DNA from 3 places in the Caballeronia sp. PC1 genome. Region 3 is predicted to be linked to each of the others. Evidence: predicted binding sites of a transcription regulator. Region 3 holds the regulator's gene; each other region holds the start of a gene.
What was found. The regulator FliA, encoded in region 3, starts transcription of late flagellar genes. The targets are predictions, from matches to a motif close to CTAAAGTTTNNNNNNNNNNNGCCGNTA.
Positions count from the first base shown of each region.

Region 1 (4,206 bases), 300 kb from region 3:
GAGATCGTGTTCTTGATCGTGTTCATCATCGAGTCGCCGAGCAGCGCGCCTTGCGAGGTGGCCGTCGCGTCGAACGACGTGAGCGACGCCGCCGTGGTGATGAAATTGTTGTACGCCGTGACGAACGCTTCGATCGTGGTCTTCTGGCCGGTCACGTCCTGACCGATGGTCAGCGTTTGCGTGGTCCCGACCGAATCCGCGGTGAGCGTCATGTCGATGCCGGTGATCGAGCCTTTGATCGTGTTCGATGCGCTCGACACCGGCGTGCCCGCGACCGTCAGATGCGCGTCCACGCCCGCCGCCGACTGCGCCCAGCCATTCGCGCCGTCGATGACCGTATGTTCCGGCACCGAGATGGTGTTCAGCGGGTTGTTCGGATCGACATCCGTCGTCGTGGTCGAGGAGTGAACCGCGAGCTTGTTGATGGGCGAGCTGCCCGAACTCGCGTCCGGCGCGACATCCACGTTGATGGCGTTGTCGAGTCCCGTCGACGCGGAGCGCAGCACGAGGTGCGCGCCGTCCGTGCCGGTGACGATCGTCGCCGTGACGCCCGGGTTGTCGGACGCCGAATTGATCGCCGATGCGATGCCCGAAAGCGTGTTGTTGCTGTCGTCGAGCGTGATCGTGCTCGACTTGTCGCCGACCTTGATGGTCATCGTTCCCGAGCCGAGCTTGTCCGTCGTCGAAAAGACGCCGGAAGTCAGCGATTGCGCCGACGCGACGTTCGTCACGTTGACCGCATAGCTGCCCGCGACGGCGCCCTTGCCGGCGGTGGCGGTTAAGCCCTTGCCGTTCGTGGTCGCGGTGAAGGCGGACATCGTCGTGCCGTCGGCGAGTTTCGAGAGCGAGCTCTGCAAGAGCGAGAGCACGGATTTGAGCGAGCCGACCGCGGTGAGCTGCGTGGTGTCGGCCGTTTTCTTGGTGTTGAGCGCGTCGACCTGACCGGCGACCTTCGCATTGACGAGCGCCGAGACGAGCGAGTTCACGTCCACCGTCGAGTTGGTCGAACCGCTGATGATCGACTGCGCGGCCTGCTGCAGGGCGCTGTTCGGATCGACAGCGGCGCCCGATGAGGAGGTCGTGGCTACGGTGGTCATGTGTACTCCGTTCGTTTCGTCTGGCGATCGTCAGAAATTGGGCGGAAAACGCAGGTTTTCCGAAAACGCGAACCGGGAGACGAGCTCCCGGTGCGCTGACTTGCTTCTTTGCCGCGATGTTTCTTGATGCCCGGCGCGCGTTCCGCTGGGTTCGCGCGCCGGCTACTGCACGTGCGTCGTGGCTTAGCCGAGGAGCTTCAGCACTTGCTGCGGCATCGAGTTCGCTTGCGCCAGAACCGAGATACCCGCTTGTTGCAGCACTTGCGCCTTGCTCAGATTCGCCGTTTCCTGCGCGAAGTTCGCATCCATGATCTGCGACTGAGCCGACGACAGGTTCGTCGCCTGCGCCGACTGAGCCGACGCGACCGACGAGAAGCGGTTTTGCGTTGCGCCGAGGCTTGCTTGCAGCGTGTTGATCGTGGCGAGTGCGTTATCGACCGAGTAGATCGCCGCTGCCGCGCCGCCGGTTGCCGACACGTCGATGGCGTTGACGGAAGGCACGTTCGACGCCGTGTTCAGCGAAGCCAGTTCCGTAACTTGCGCGCCCGTCGTCGGCGCCGTGCCGCCGCTGAACGCCGCGCCCTTGAGCGTGAAGCCGCCAGCCGTTGCCGCCGTGAACAGATTCGTGCCGGTGAACGCTGCGCCGGTGTTGTCCTCGTAGGTGAAGCCGCCGCTGCCGTCGGCCTTGACCGTCACCGAGGTGATGGTCGCGCCGGTGGACGTGTACGCGCCGCTCGAATCCAGCGACAGACCGTCGATGGTGCCGAGCGTGGCGCCCTTGCCCGGGGTGCCGATCGCGCCTGCCGAGACGTTGGCCGTCGACAGATCGACAGAAATGCTCTGACCGACGTTCGCGCCAACCTGGAACGACAGGCTGCCAGCCGAGCCGTCGAGCAGGCTCTTGCCGTTGAACGTCGTTTGCGAGGAAACGCGGTTGATTTCGCTGATACGCTGGCTCACTTCCTGTTGCAGCGCGGACTGGTCCGACGCCGACAGCGAGCCGCTCGAAGCCTGCACGGCCAACTGACGAATACGTTGCAGGTTGTCAGCGATTTGCGACAGGCCGCTGTTTGCCGTCTGAACGAGCGACACGCCGTCGTTCGCGTTCGACACGCCTTGGTTCAGACCGTTGATCTGAGCCGTCATGCGGGTGGCGATGGCCAGGCCGGCTGCGTCGTCCGCGCCGCTGTTGACACGCTTGCCCGACGACAGGCGGGTGATGGCCGACGACAGTGCGTTTTGCGTGCCGTTGAGGTTCTGCTGGGCAACCAGCGAGTTGATGTTGCTATTGATACCGATCATTTTTTGCTCTCCTGGGAGACTTTGTCTGGCTTAGGCTTTGGCACCGAGTGTTGCCTGGCGGTCCTGCGCTCGGTGATAGCCGGCCGCCTACTTGTGGTTATCGGGCCCCTCGAAAAAAACTTAAGGCCTTCGCAAACGATTTGTGTAATGAATGACTTCGTAAGCCTTCGCGGCCCCGGCCGGCAAGGCTCGCGTTTCGCGCGTATGCTTTTCGGTCCGTTCTTTCGCGCACCCGGAGCACCCATGCAGACACGCAATATCGGCACATCGGACCTGAAAGTTGCGCCGCTCGTCTTCGGCGGCAACGTGTTCGGCTGGACCGCCGACGAGCGCACGTCGTTCTCGATCCTCGACGCGTTCGTCGATCACGGCCTCGATTTCATCGACACCGCGGACGTGTATTCCGCCTGGGTCGACGGGCATCGGGGCGGCGAATCGGAGACGATCATCGGCAAGTGGTTCAGGGACAGCGGCAAGCGGCACAAGGTCGTGCTCGCGACCAAGGTGGGCAAGCTCTCCACGCGCGCGGGCCTTACCGCGGCGAATATCGCGGCGGCGGTGGACGACTCGCTGCGGCGCCTCAAAACCGATTACATCGACGTCTACTTCTCCCATTACGACGACGCGAACACGCCGCTCGACGAAACCCTCGGCGCATATCTGAAGCTCGTGCAGGCGGGAAAGGTGAGAGTGATCGGCGCATCGAACTACACGGGCGAGCGGCTCGGCGAGGCGCTGAAGGTCGCGAAGGACTCGGGCCTGCCGGCGTATCAGATCCTTCAGCCGGAATACAACCTCTACGATCGCGAAGGCTACGAAACCGATCTCGAACCCGTGGCCGCGCAGCACGAGATTGCCGTCGTGCCGTATTACGCGCTCGCGAGCGGTTTCTTGTCGGGCAAGTACCGGTCGAAGGCCGATACGCAGCACAAGGCGCGCGGCTCGCGCGTCGAGAAGTATCTGAACCCGCGCGGCTTTAAGATTCTCGATGCGCTCGACGAAGTGGCGAAGCGCAATGGCACGACGCCGGCAACCGTCGCGCTCGCGTGGATGATCGCGCGCCCGAGCGTGACGGCGCCGATCGCGAGCGCGACCTCGGTGCAGCAGCTCGAAAGCCTCGCCGCCGCGACGCGCCTTCAGCTTGCCGCGGAAGACATCGAACTGCTCGACCAGGCCAGCGCCTGGCAGACGTGAAGGCGGAAATAAATCTGCCGCATCAATGAGTTGGGCGCACGCATGATAGTTGGCAGCGGCGCGGCGTTCTGGTAACATCGCGCCCGAATCGAGAAATGTGCCCGATTTCCTGCCTTCTCCGCCAAGAATGACAACGTCATGACAAACGCGGCGGCGAACGGCTCAGAAATGCGCTTTCAAGTCCTTCTTCGAAGGCGCACGCCGCTCCCGCGGCCGAATCTCAAACTCTCTCTTTTCCGGCCTCCGTGGCCGCTTTGCTCGTGTCCGCCGCGCATGTCGTATCCGGCGGACGATCGGAGTGCCGGGGCGCGGCGCGTTTCGTCGTCGCGCGCTTAGAAATACGTTTAGCAAACAGGATTTACATGACCACTATCGTCCTCAAAGAAAACGAGCCGTTCGATGTCGCGATTCGGCGTTTCCGCCGCACCATCGAGCGCAATGGCCTGATCGCCGAACTGCGCGAGCGCCAGTCGTACGAAAAGCCGACCACCGAGCGCAAGCGCAAGAAGGCAGCCGCCGTCGCGCGTCTGCGCAAGCGCCTGCGCAGCCAGATGCTGCCGAAGAAGATGCACTAAGCATCGTGTCCCGCGAGGCGTCGTTCCTCGCGCCGGAC
Region 1 is NZ_JAJUBH010000001.1:2,519,215-2,523,420, reverse strand. Features, by position in the region: gene fliD (flagellar filament capping protein FliD) at 1-1,097, opposite strand, end outside; gene LY284_RS12045 (flagellin) at 1,281-2,399, opposite strand; gene LY284_RS12040 (aldo/keto reductase) at 2,643-3,593, shown strand; gene rpsU (30S ribosomal protein S21) at 3,956-4,168, shown strand.
Region 1: the regulator FliA is predicted to act here: its motif matches at 2,498-2,524, upstream of LY284_RS12045 (flagellin).

Region 2 (4,206 bases), on a different contig from region 3:
CTTTCTGCGGCTGAAGATTCCGTGTTATCAGCGCAGATTCATCACGCGGGCGCTCGCGCTCGTGCCGGCGTTGATCGGCGTGTATCTGATGGGCAATGGCGCGGTCGGCAAGCTGCTCGTCGCGAGTCAGGTGGTGTTGAGCCTGCAACTGCCGTTCGCGCTTTATCCGCTGATTCGCATGACGAGCGATCGCACCTTGATGGGCGAGTTCGCGAACAGGACATATATGAAACTCGTCGCGTGGCTGCTGTTTGCGGTGATCAGCGCGGCGAATGCGTGGCTCGTGGTGCAGACGGTGGCGGACTGGCTCGCCTGAATGAAAAAGCGCCATGCATCTTTCGAATGCATGGCGCTTCGTCGAAGCTATCCGTTTCGCCTTACTTCATCGCGACCGATACATTCGGCTTCGCCGCGACCGCCGCCGGAATGGCGCCATCCACAGGCTTCGTCTCGTCCACCGTCGTGCGCCCGCCATCGCGGAAGAATGCCTGTTCGGCCGCCTTGTTCAGCACGAGAATGCTGATCCGCCGATTGGTCGGCTCATCGACGACATCTTTATTCAGCGGCAATACATCGGCAAGACCGCGCACCTGCAGCACCTTGCTTTCCTTCATGCCGCCCGCAACCAGCGCGCGCCGTGCGGCATTCGCGCGCTCGCCCGACAGCTCCCAGTTCGAATAGCCCGCCTGACCGCCGGAATAGGGCACGGCGTCGGTATGGCCCGCGATCGACACGCGGTTATCGACATCGTTCAGCGATGCGCCGATGTTCGTCAGAATCGTCGTCACATAACTTTCGAGCCTGAAGCTGCCCGAAGCGAACATCGGCCGCTTGAGCGAATCGACGATCTCGATGCGCAAGCCTTCGCTCGTGATCGCAATGCGAATCTGGTCCTTATACGCGCGCAGCGCGGGCATTTGCTCGATGAGCGCCATGAGCTTCTGCTTGAGTTGCTGCAACTTCTGCAGATCGTCCATTGCCACGGCCGCACGCGCGATGCTCTGCGGTACCGGCTGCGTCTGGCTCTTCTTGCCTTCGCCGGGACGCGTGCTCGACAAATCCTTGCCGCCGCCCGTGATGACGCTCGTGTGCGCCGACGCGCCGCCGTCGTTGCCGAACAGCGCGGAGAGCGGCGTGTTGAAGTATTGCTCGATGCCTTCCTTGTCGTACTTCGACGTCGAGCCGAGCAGCCACATCAGCAGAAAGAACGCCATCATCGCCGTGACGAAGTCGGCATAGGCGATCTTCCATGCGCCGCCATGATGACCGTGGCCGTGCGCCTTCTTCTTGCGCTTCACCACGACGGTGGGCGCAAGCACGGATTGCAGCGGATCGCGTGAGGGTTTCTCAGCCATGTGCGTGTTCCTCGTGGCTCATCTCGTCTTAGCTCGCCGCCTTCGGCATCTTGGTCGCGCGTACCGCGTCGTCGAGTTCCTTGAAGCTCGGGCGATCGGCGGTGAAGAGCACCTTGCGGCCGAACTCGACGGCGATCGTCGGGGCGTAGCCGTTCATCGATGCGAGCAGCACGGACTTCACGCACTGGAACGGCTTGGCTTCGGCCGCGCCCTTCGCATTGAGCAGGTCCGCGAGCGGGCCGATAAAGCCATACGCCAGCAGAATGCCGAGGAACGTGCCGACCAGCGCGCCCGCGATCATCTCGCCGAGCACGGCGGGCGCGGCGCCCACCGAGCCCATCGTGTGCACGACGCCCATCACCGCGGCGACGATGCCGAACGCGGGCAGGCCGTCGGCCATCTTCTGGATCGCGTTCGCGGCCACCGAGCTTTCGGTGTGATGCGTTTCGAGCTCTTCGTCCATCAGGTCCTGCATTTCGAGCGCGTTGACATTGCCCGCCGACATCATGCGCAAATAGTCGACGATGAAATCGAGCAGATGATGATCCGCCATCACATGCTCGTACTTCTGGAAGACCGGGCTCGATTCGGGTGCATCGACGTCGGCTTCGAGCGCCATCATTCCTTCCTTGCGCGCCTTTTGCAGCAGTTCGTAGAGCAGCGCGATCAGCGCGACGTATTTCTCTTTCGTGTAGCCGCCGCCCTTGAACGCCTTCGGGATCGACTGCAAGGTTTTCTTGAGCGTGGCCGTGGGATTCGATACGACGAACGCGCCGATCGCCGCGCCGAAAATACACAGCAGCTCGAACGGTTGCACGAGCGCGGCGAGGTGGCCGCCGACGCCGATGAAGCTTCCGATCACCGAGCCGATGACCACCACCCATCCGATGATGACAAACATGTTTTCTCCGCCAATGTCCGGGCGCCGCGGGCAGTGCGCGCTCGGGCTTGAGACGCGCACGACTCGCGACGCATTGTTCGCTTGTTGTGGGGCTTATCGGCTCGAAATGGCCGAAGATTAAGGGTGTCGCGCGCAAGTTTTTCTGCGCAAATGTTTGCGCGGCAAATCTTACGTCCGTTCGCCATGACGTCGCAGGTAATGGATCGTGCGCGAGGCATCGACTAACATCGGTCGCATGAACTCGACCCTCGTTGCTCCCATCGTTCAATCGACTGTCGGCACGCTGTTGCGCGAATGGCGTCAGCGCCGGCGCATGAGCCAGCTCGATCTCGCCGGCGTGGCGGACGTTTCCACGCGCCATCTGAGTTTCGTCGAATCGGGCCGCTCGCTGCCGAGCCGCGACATGCTGATGCGCCTCGCCGAGCAGCTCGAGGTGCCGCTGCGCGAGCGCAACACGCTGATGGTCGCGGCCGGTTATGCGCCGCTTTATCGCGAGCGCGCGCTTGCCGATCCGCAACTCGCGGCGGCGCGGCGCGCGGTCGATCTCGTGCTGAAAGGGCACGAGCCGTATCCCGCGCTCGCCGTCGATCGCCACTGGACGATGATCGCGGCCAACACGGCGCTCGCGCCGCTCGTCGCCTCGGCGCATGCGGAACTGCTCGCGCCGCCGGTGAACGTGCTGCGCCTGTCGATGCATCCGCGAGGCCTCGCGAATGTCATCGAGAACTGGCACGAATGGCGCGCGCATCTGCTCGCGCGGCTTTCCCGGCAGGTGGAAGTATCCGGCGATGCGACGCTCGCCGCGCTGCTCGCGGAACTCGACGCGTATCCCGCGCCCGCGCATGCGCGGCATGCATCGCGCGGCGACGCCGATCCGGTCGTCGTGCCCTTGCGCATGCGCACGCCGCACGGCGTCCTGTCGTTCTTCAGCACGACGACCGTTTTCGGCACGCCCGTCGATATCACGTTGTCGGAACTCGCGATCGAAGCCTTCTTTCCCGCCGACGACGCCACCGCCGATATCCTGCGCGCCCTGGCCGATGCGCGACGCTGAGCTTGCGCCGCGTCGCGCATGCTTACAGAATTGAACCTGGCGGCAAGGTGCGAATCTATGAGAAGACGGGCCGCGCGGAGCATGCGCGGCCTTTGTCAGCTTTTGTCCAACCAACGCGGAAGACAGCGATGATTCAAACATTCGAGCAAGTAATCGGCGGGCAAAAGATGCAGTTCTGCGCGAGTCTCGCGGAAGGCGGCGGGCCGGCGCGTGTGATCATCAGCCGGGCGGATTCGGCGGAGTCGCTCGTGATCGTCGAAGCGGACGGCATCATCGGCGCGATCAAGGCGGAAGTGGAAGCGCCTGCGTCCCTCGTCGCCGATGCCGTGCGCAAGGCGCAACAGGAAGCGCTGATCGAGCGCGCGCTGGAAACCGGCGCCGTGCAGACCACGAGCCTGTAGGCGTTTTCCGGCGCAGGAAGAAAAGATGCCCGCGCGGCTCGTCGAGCCGCGCGGGCATTGCCTTATGCGCGCTTAGTGCGCTGGCGGCTCACATGCGCGGCTCGCCGTTTTTCGGATCGGCGGGCACCATCGGCGTCGCCGAATCCGGGCCGTCGGGCATGTCCGGATCGTCCGGGTTCGGCGGGGCGTCCGGGTCGAGCAGCTTGTCCGGGTCCGGTTCGAGCGGCTCCTCGGGGGAGCGGGGCATCGTCGACATGGTGTTCTCCTCAGGAAGATGGCGCGCTCCGGCCCGTTCGGCTCGTTTCCGCAGCGCTTCGCCCGAGCGATGCAACGGGCGTTCCCGCCACCGCTCGCGCTCAATCGGCTTGGTCCGCTCAATCCGCTTGGTCCGCGACCGGGCCGCGCGCATGCTTCGCGTCGTCTGTGCGCGCCGCCGGATTGCTCACGTGGCGCGCCGTCAGCGCGGCGCAAAGCAGCACGACGGAAATCCCCGCT
Region 2 is NZ_JAJUBH010000002.1:864,628-868,833, reverse strand. Features, by position in the region: gene LY284_RS19930 (Nramp family divalent metal transporter) at 1-316, shown strand, start outside; gene motB (flagellar motor protein MotB) at 378-1,355, opposite strand; gene motA (flagellar motor stator protein MotA) at 1,384-2,256, opposite strand; gene LY284_RS19915 (helix-turn-helix domain-containing protein) at 2,492-3,310, shown strand; gene LY284_RS19910 (hypothetical protein) at 3,439-3,711, shown strand; gene LY284_RS19905 (hypothetical protein) at 3,800-3,967, opposite strand; gene LY284_RS19900 (MFS transporter) at 4,086-4,206, opposite strand, start outside.
Region 2: the regulator FliA is predicted to act here: its motif matches at 2,351-2,377, upstream of motA (flagellar motor stator protein MotA).

Region 3 (4,206 bases):
CGCGATGCGTCAGCAAGCCAGGCGCGCCGAAGCGGCCGTCGAGCCGAAAGTCGAAACGCCCGAATGGGCGCGCGAAGCCGCGCAAGTCGCCGCGCGCCGCGCCGCGCAGAAGATCAACGCAAGCGCGCCGCACGCCGATGCGCCCGTGGCGAGCCAGGCGAGCGCCACGCCCGAGCACCCGTTCGAAGGCTTGCCCGCGAACGCGGCGGCCGTCGTCACGGAAGCGATCCGTGCGCGCATGGAGCAAGTCGTCAACGACACCGTGATGAACGAGCTCTCGTCGATGCGCACCATGATGGAAGAGCACTTCTCCGGTCTGCTCTGGGGCGAGCGTCAGCGCCGCAACCCGACGGGCAGCGCGCTCACGAAGCGTCTTTTCTCCGCCGGCTTCTCGGCGCAGCTCGTGCGCATGATGGTGGAGAACATGCCGGAGATGGAGAGCGTGGAAGGCGCGCTCGAATGGGTGCAGCAAGTGCTCGAATCGAATATCCCGGTGATGGACAGCGAAGACGCGCTGATGGAGCGCGGCGGTGCGTTCGCGCTGATGGGCCCGACGGGCGTCGGCAAGACCACGACCACCGCGAAGCTCGCGGCGCGCTGCGTGATGCGCTTCGGCGCAAGCAAGGTCGCGCTGCTCACGACCGACAGCTACCGGATCGGCGCGCACGAACAACTGCGCATCTTCGGCAAGATTCTCGGCGTTTCGGTTCACGCGGTGAAGGACGCCGCCGACCTGCAGCTCGCACTGTCCGAACTGCGCAACAAACATATCGTGCTCATCGACACCATCGGCATGAGCCAGCGCGATCGCATGGTGTCCGACCAGATCGCGATGCTGTGCGGCGCGGGTCATCCGGTCCAGCGCATTTTGCTGCTCAACGCGACGAGCCACGGCGACACGCTCAACGAAGTCGTGCAGGCCTACAAGAGCGCGCCGGATCAGCCGCCGCTCGCGGGCTGCATTCTCACGAAGCTCGACGAAGCGACCAATCTCGGCGGCGTGCTCGATACGGTCATCCGCTACAAGCTGCCCGTGCACTACGTTTCGACGGGCCAGAAGGTGCCGGAGAACCTGTACGTCGCGACCAAGCGGTTTCTGATCAAGAGCGCGTTCTGCATTCCGCGCGACGGCTCGCCGTTCGTGCCGCAGGACGAAGAAGTGCCGGCGCTGCTCTCCGCGTTGTCGGCGCGTGCCTCGACCGAAATGCATGGGGTGCACTTTGGATAAGTTCGTGCTCGACCAGGCGGAAGGTCTGCGACGGCTCCTCACCCGCGCCGGTTCGCGCGTGGTGGCGGTCGCGGGCGGTCCGGCGGGCATCGGATGCACGTCGGCGGTGGCGAATCTCGGCGCGGCGCTGTCCGTGCATGGCAAGGACGTGCTCGTGATCGACGAGCATCGCGACGCAGGATCGATCAGCCGTCTCGCGGGCCTCGACGATGCGGGCGCGCTCGCCGCGGTGATGTCCGGCCGCCGCGCGCTCACGGAGGTTGTCGAGCGCACGCCGCTCGGCTTCTCGCTGATGGCCGCGCCGCGCGATGAACGCATCGTTCACGACGCAGCGCAGTGCCGCGCCCTGCTCGACGGTCCCGCGGACATCGTGCTGATCGATGCGCAACTCGATCGCCACGGCGCGCTGTCGACGCTCGCGGCGCAGGCGCATGACTTTCTCGTCGTGACGCGGGTGGCCGCGTCCGCGATCACCGAGGCGTATGCGTGCATGAAGCGCCTGCACTACGCCCATGCGATCGGCCAGTTCCGCGTGCTGATCAATCACGTTCAGAACCCGGCCGACGCGGCGGTCGCGTTCGACAACCTGTCGGGCGTCGCGAGCCGGTATCTGGCCGTGTCGCTCGTGCAGGCGGGATATGTGTCCGAGGATGCGCGCGTCGCTCGGGCGAAGGAACTCTCACGCTGCGCAGTCGAAGCGTTCCCGGCCACGGCCGCGGCGCGCGACTACCGCGCGATCGCGGCGGAGCTCCTGCACTGGCCGATGCGCCCCACGCCGTATCCGGCGAAAGCGGATGGCCAGAAGAACGCGCGCAACCCGGTAGGCGACTCTGACCACGGCTTGCGAGAGGTTTTGTTTTCCGCGCATGCAATGAGCAGCACGGCGTCGATGTGATCAAGATAGGTGACCAAGATGTATAACGCCCAAGGCAAACTCTCACAGTCGGAAGTGCTGACGAAATATGCGCCGCTCGTACGCCGGCTGGGGCTTCAGCTCGTCGCCAAGATGCCGGCGAGCGTCGATCTCGACGATCTGATTCAGGCCGGCATGATCGGCCTCCTGGACGCGGCGAGCCGCTATAAGGAAGATCAGGGCGCGCAGTTCGAAACCTACGCGAGCCAGCGCATTCGCGGCGCGATGCTCGACGAACTGCGCGCGAACGACTGGCTGCCGCGCAGCATGCGCAAGACGTCGCGCGAAGTCGAATCGGCGGTGCACAAGGTCGAGCAGAACCTCGGCCGCTCGGCGAGCGAGACGGAGATCGCGGACCACATGAAGTTGCCGCTCGACGAATATCAGTCGATGCTGCAGGACTTGCACGGCAGCCAGCTGATCTATTACGAAGACTTCGACCGCTCCGCCGACGACGAGCCGTTCCTCGACCGTTATTGCGTCGATCGCTCGGACCCGCTCTCCGCGCTGCTCGATGACAGCCTGCGCGGCGCGCTGATCGAAGCCATCGACAAGCTGCCGGAACGCGAGAAGCTCCTGATGAGCCTCTACTACGAACGCGGCCTGAACCTGCGCGAAATCGGCGCAGTGATGGAAGTGAGCGAATCGCGCGTGTGCCAGTTGCACAGCCAGGCGGTCGCGCGCCTGCGCACGAAGCTGCGCGAGCAGGCGTGGACGAGCGTCGAAGCCTGAGGCTTACTAGCTGGCTTCGAAGTCGCGCGTCTCGGCGAAGACGGTCTTGCCTTCGCCGAGACTTTTCGCGCGATACATGGCGCGATCGGCGGCGCGCAGCACGGCGGTCATACCCGTCTGATGCCCGGCCGTCGCGCTCGACAGCAGACATGCGCCGATGCTCGCCGATACCGACACCGGCCGTTCCTGCACCGACGTGATCGCGCCCAGCACCGAATGGATGCTGTCCGCGACCGCGAGCACCGCGGCGCGATCGCGCACCTGATGCGCGAGCACGACGAACTCGTCGCCGCCCAGACGCGCGGTCATGTCGGTCTTGCGCATGCGCTTGGCGAGCGCGTGCGCGAACGATTGCAGCAACATGTCGCCGACCGCATGCCCGTACGTGTCGTTCACTTCCTTGAAGCCGTCGAGATCGATGAGCAGCAGCGCGGTGGCGGCATCGCCATCGCTGGCGGCTGCGGATGCGGACATCGCGCGATCGACGATCTGTTCGAGCGCGTAACGGTTCGATAGTCCCGTGAGCGGATCGGTCGATGCCTGCCGCGCGAGGTCGCGATTGACGCTGCCGAGCCGGTCGACGAGCACGCTCAGATACACCGACGCGCCCAGCACACTCAGACCCAGCCCGATCGCGGCGGGGATATTCGCATTCCACCACGGCTGCCCGATGCTCAGCGTCACGACGATGACGAGCGCCGTCGCGCACGACACGGCGAGCGTGCGCTTGCCGTAGCGGCATCCCGAGCCGATCAGAAACCAGAACATCACCCAGATGAGCGGCAGCGCCGTGGCGCCGCCCACGGCGAGCGCGAGCCCGAGAATCGACTGATCGGCGATGGTCGTCGCGGTGAGGCGCGTCTGCGATGCCGACGCCGAGCGGCTCACGATAAGCAGCGTGATCGCGCCGTAGGACACGTAAAGCCCGACGATGCGCATGACAAGGAACGCATCGCGCGAAGGATGGAGCCACGAAAAGACGCCGTATGCCACGAGAACCGCTGCGCCCATCCAGACACGCAGCGTGGCCTGCTCGCGTTCGGGATTCCGGTGTCCGGACCATGGAAAGACATAGCCCCGGCGTGCCGGTTGATGCGCCTGCTCCATACTGAACCCCTGGATGGTTTTCTTTCTTTTATCTTGCTGTTATGACCTGCAGCCCCGTCGCATGATGCCGGTGAACGTTGCACCGGCGAGCGATCCGCTATTTTGCAGCTTTTTGCGAAGAGGCTGTGTTTCGTGTAACTACTCCTTTGGCACGACTATTTCGACTTCACCGCGATGCGCGACGAATCTCTTCTTTCTCTCGACGGCGAATGGCTGCCGGTCTGCA
Region 3 is NZ_JAJUBH010000001.1:2,815,875-2,820,080, forward strand. Features, by position in the region: gene flhF (flagellar biosynthesis protein FlhF) at 1-1,228, shown strand, start outside; gene LY284_RS13440 (flagellar biosynthesis protein FlhG) at 1,221-2,123, shown strand; gene LY284_RS13445 (RNA polymerase sigma factor FliA) at 2,142-2,873, shown strand; gene LY284_RS13450 (GGDEF domain-containing protein) at 2,880-3,980, opposite strand; gene LY284_RS13455 (aromatic ring-hydroxylating dioxygenase subunit alpha) at 4,155-4,206, shown strand, end outside.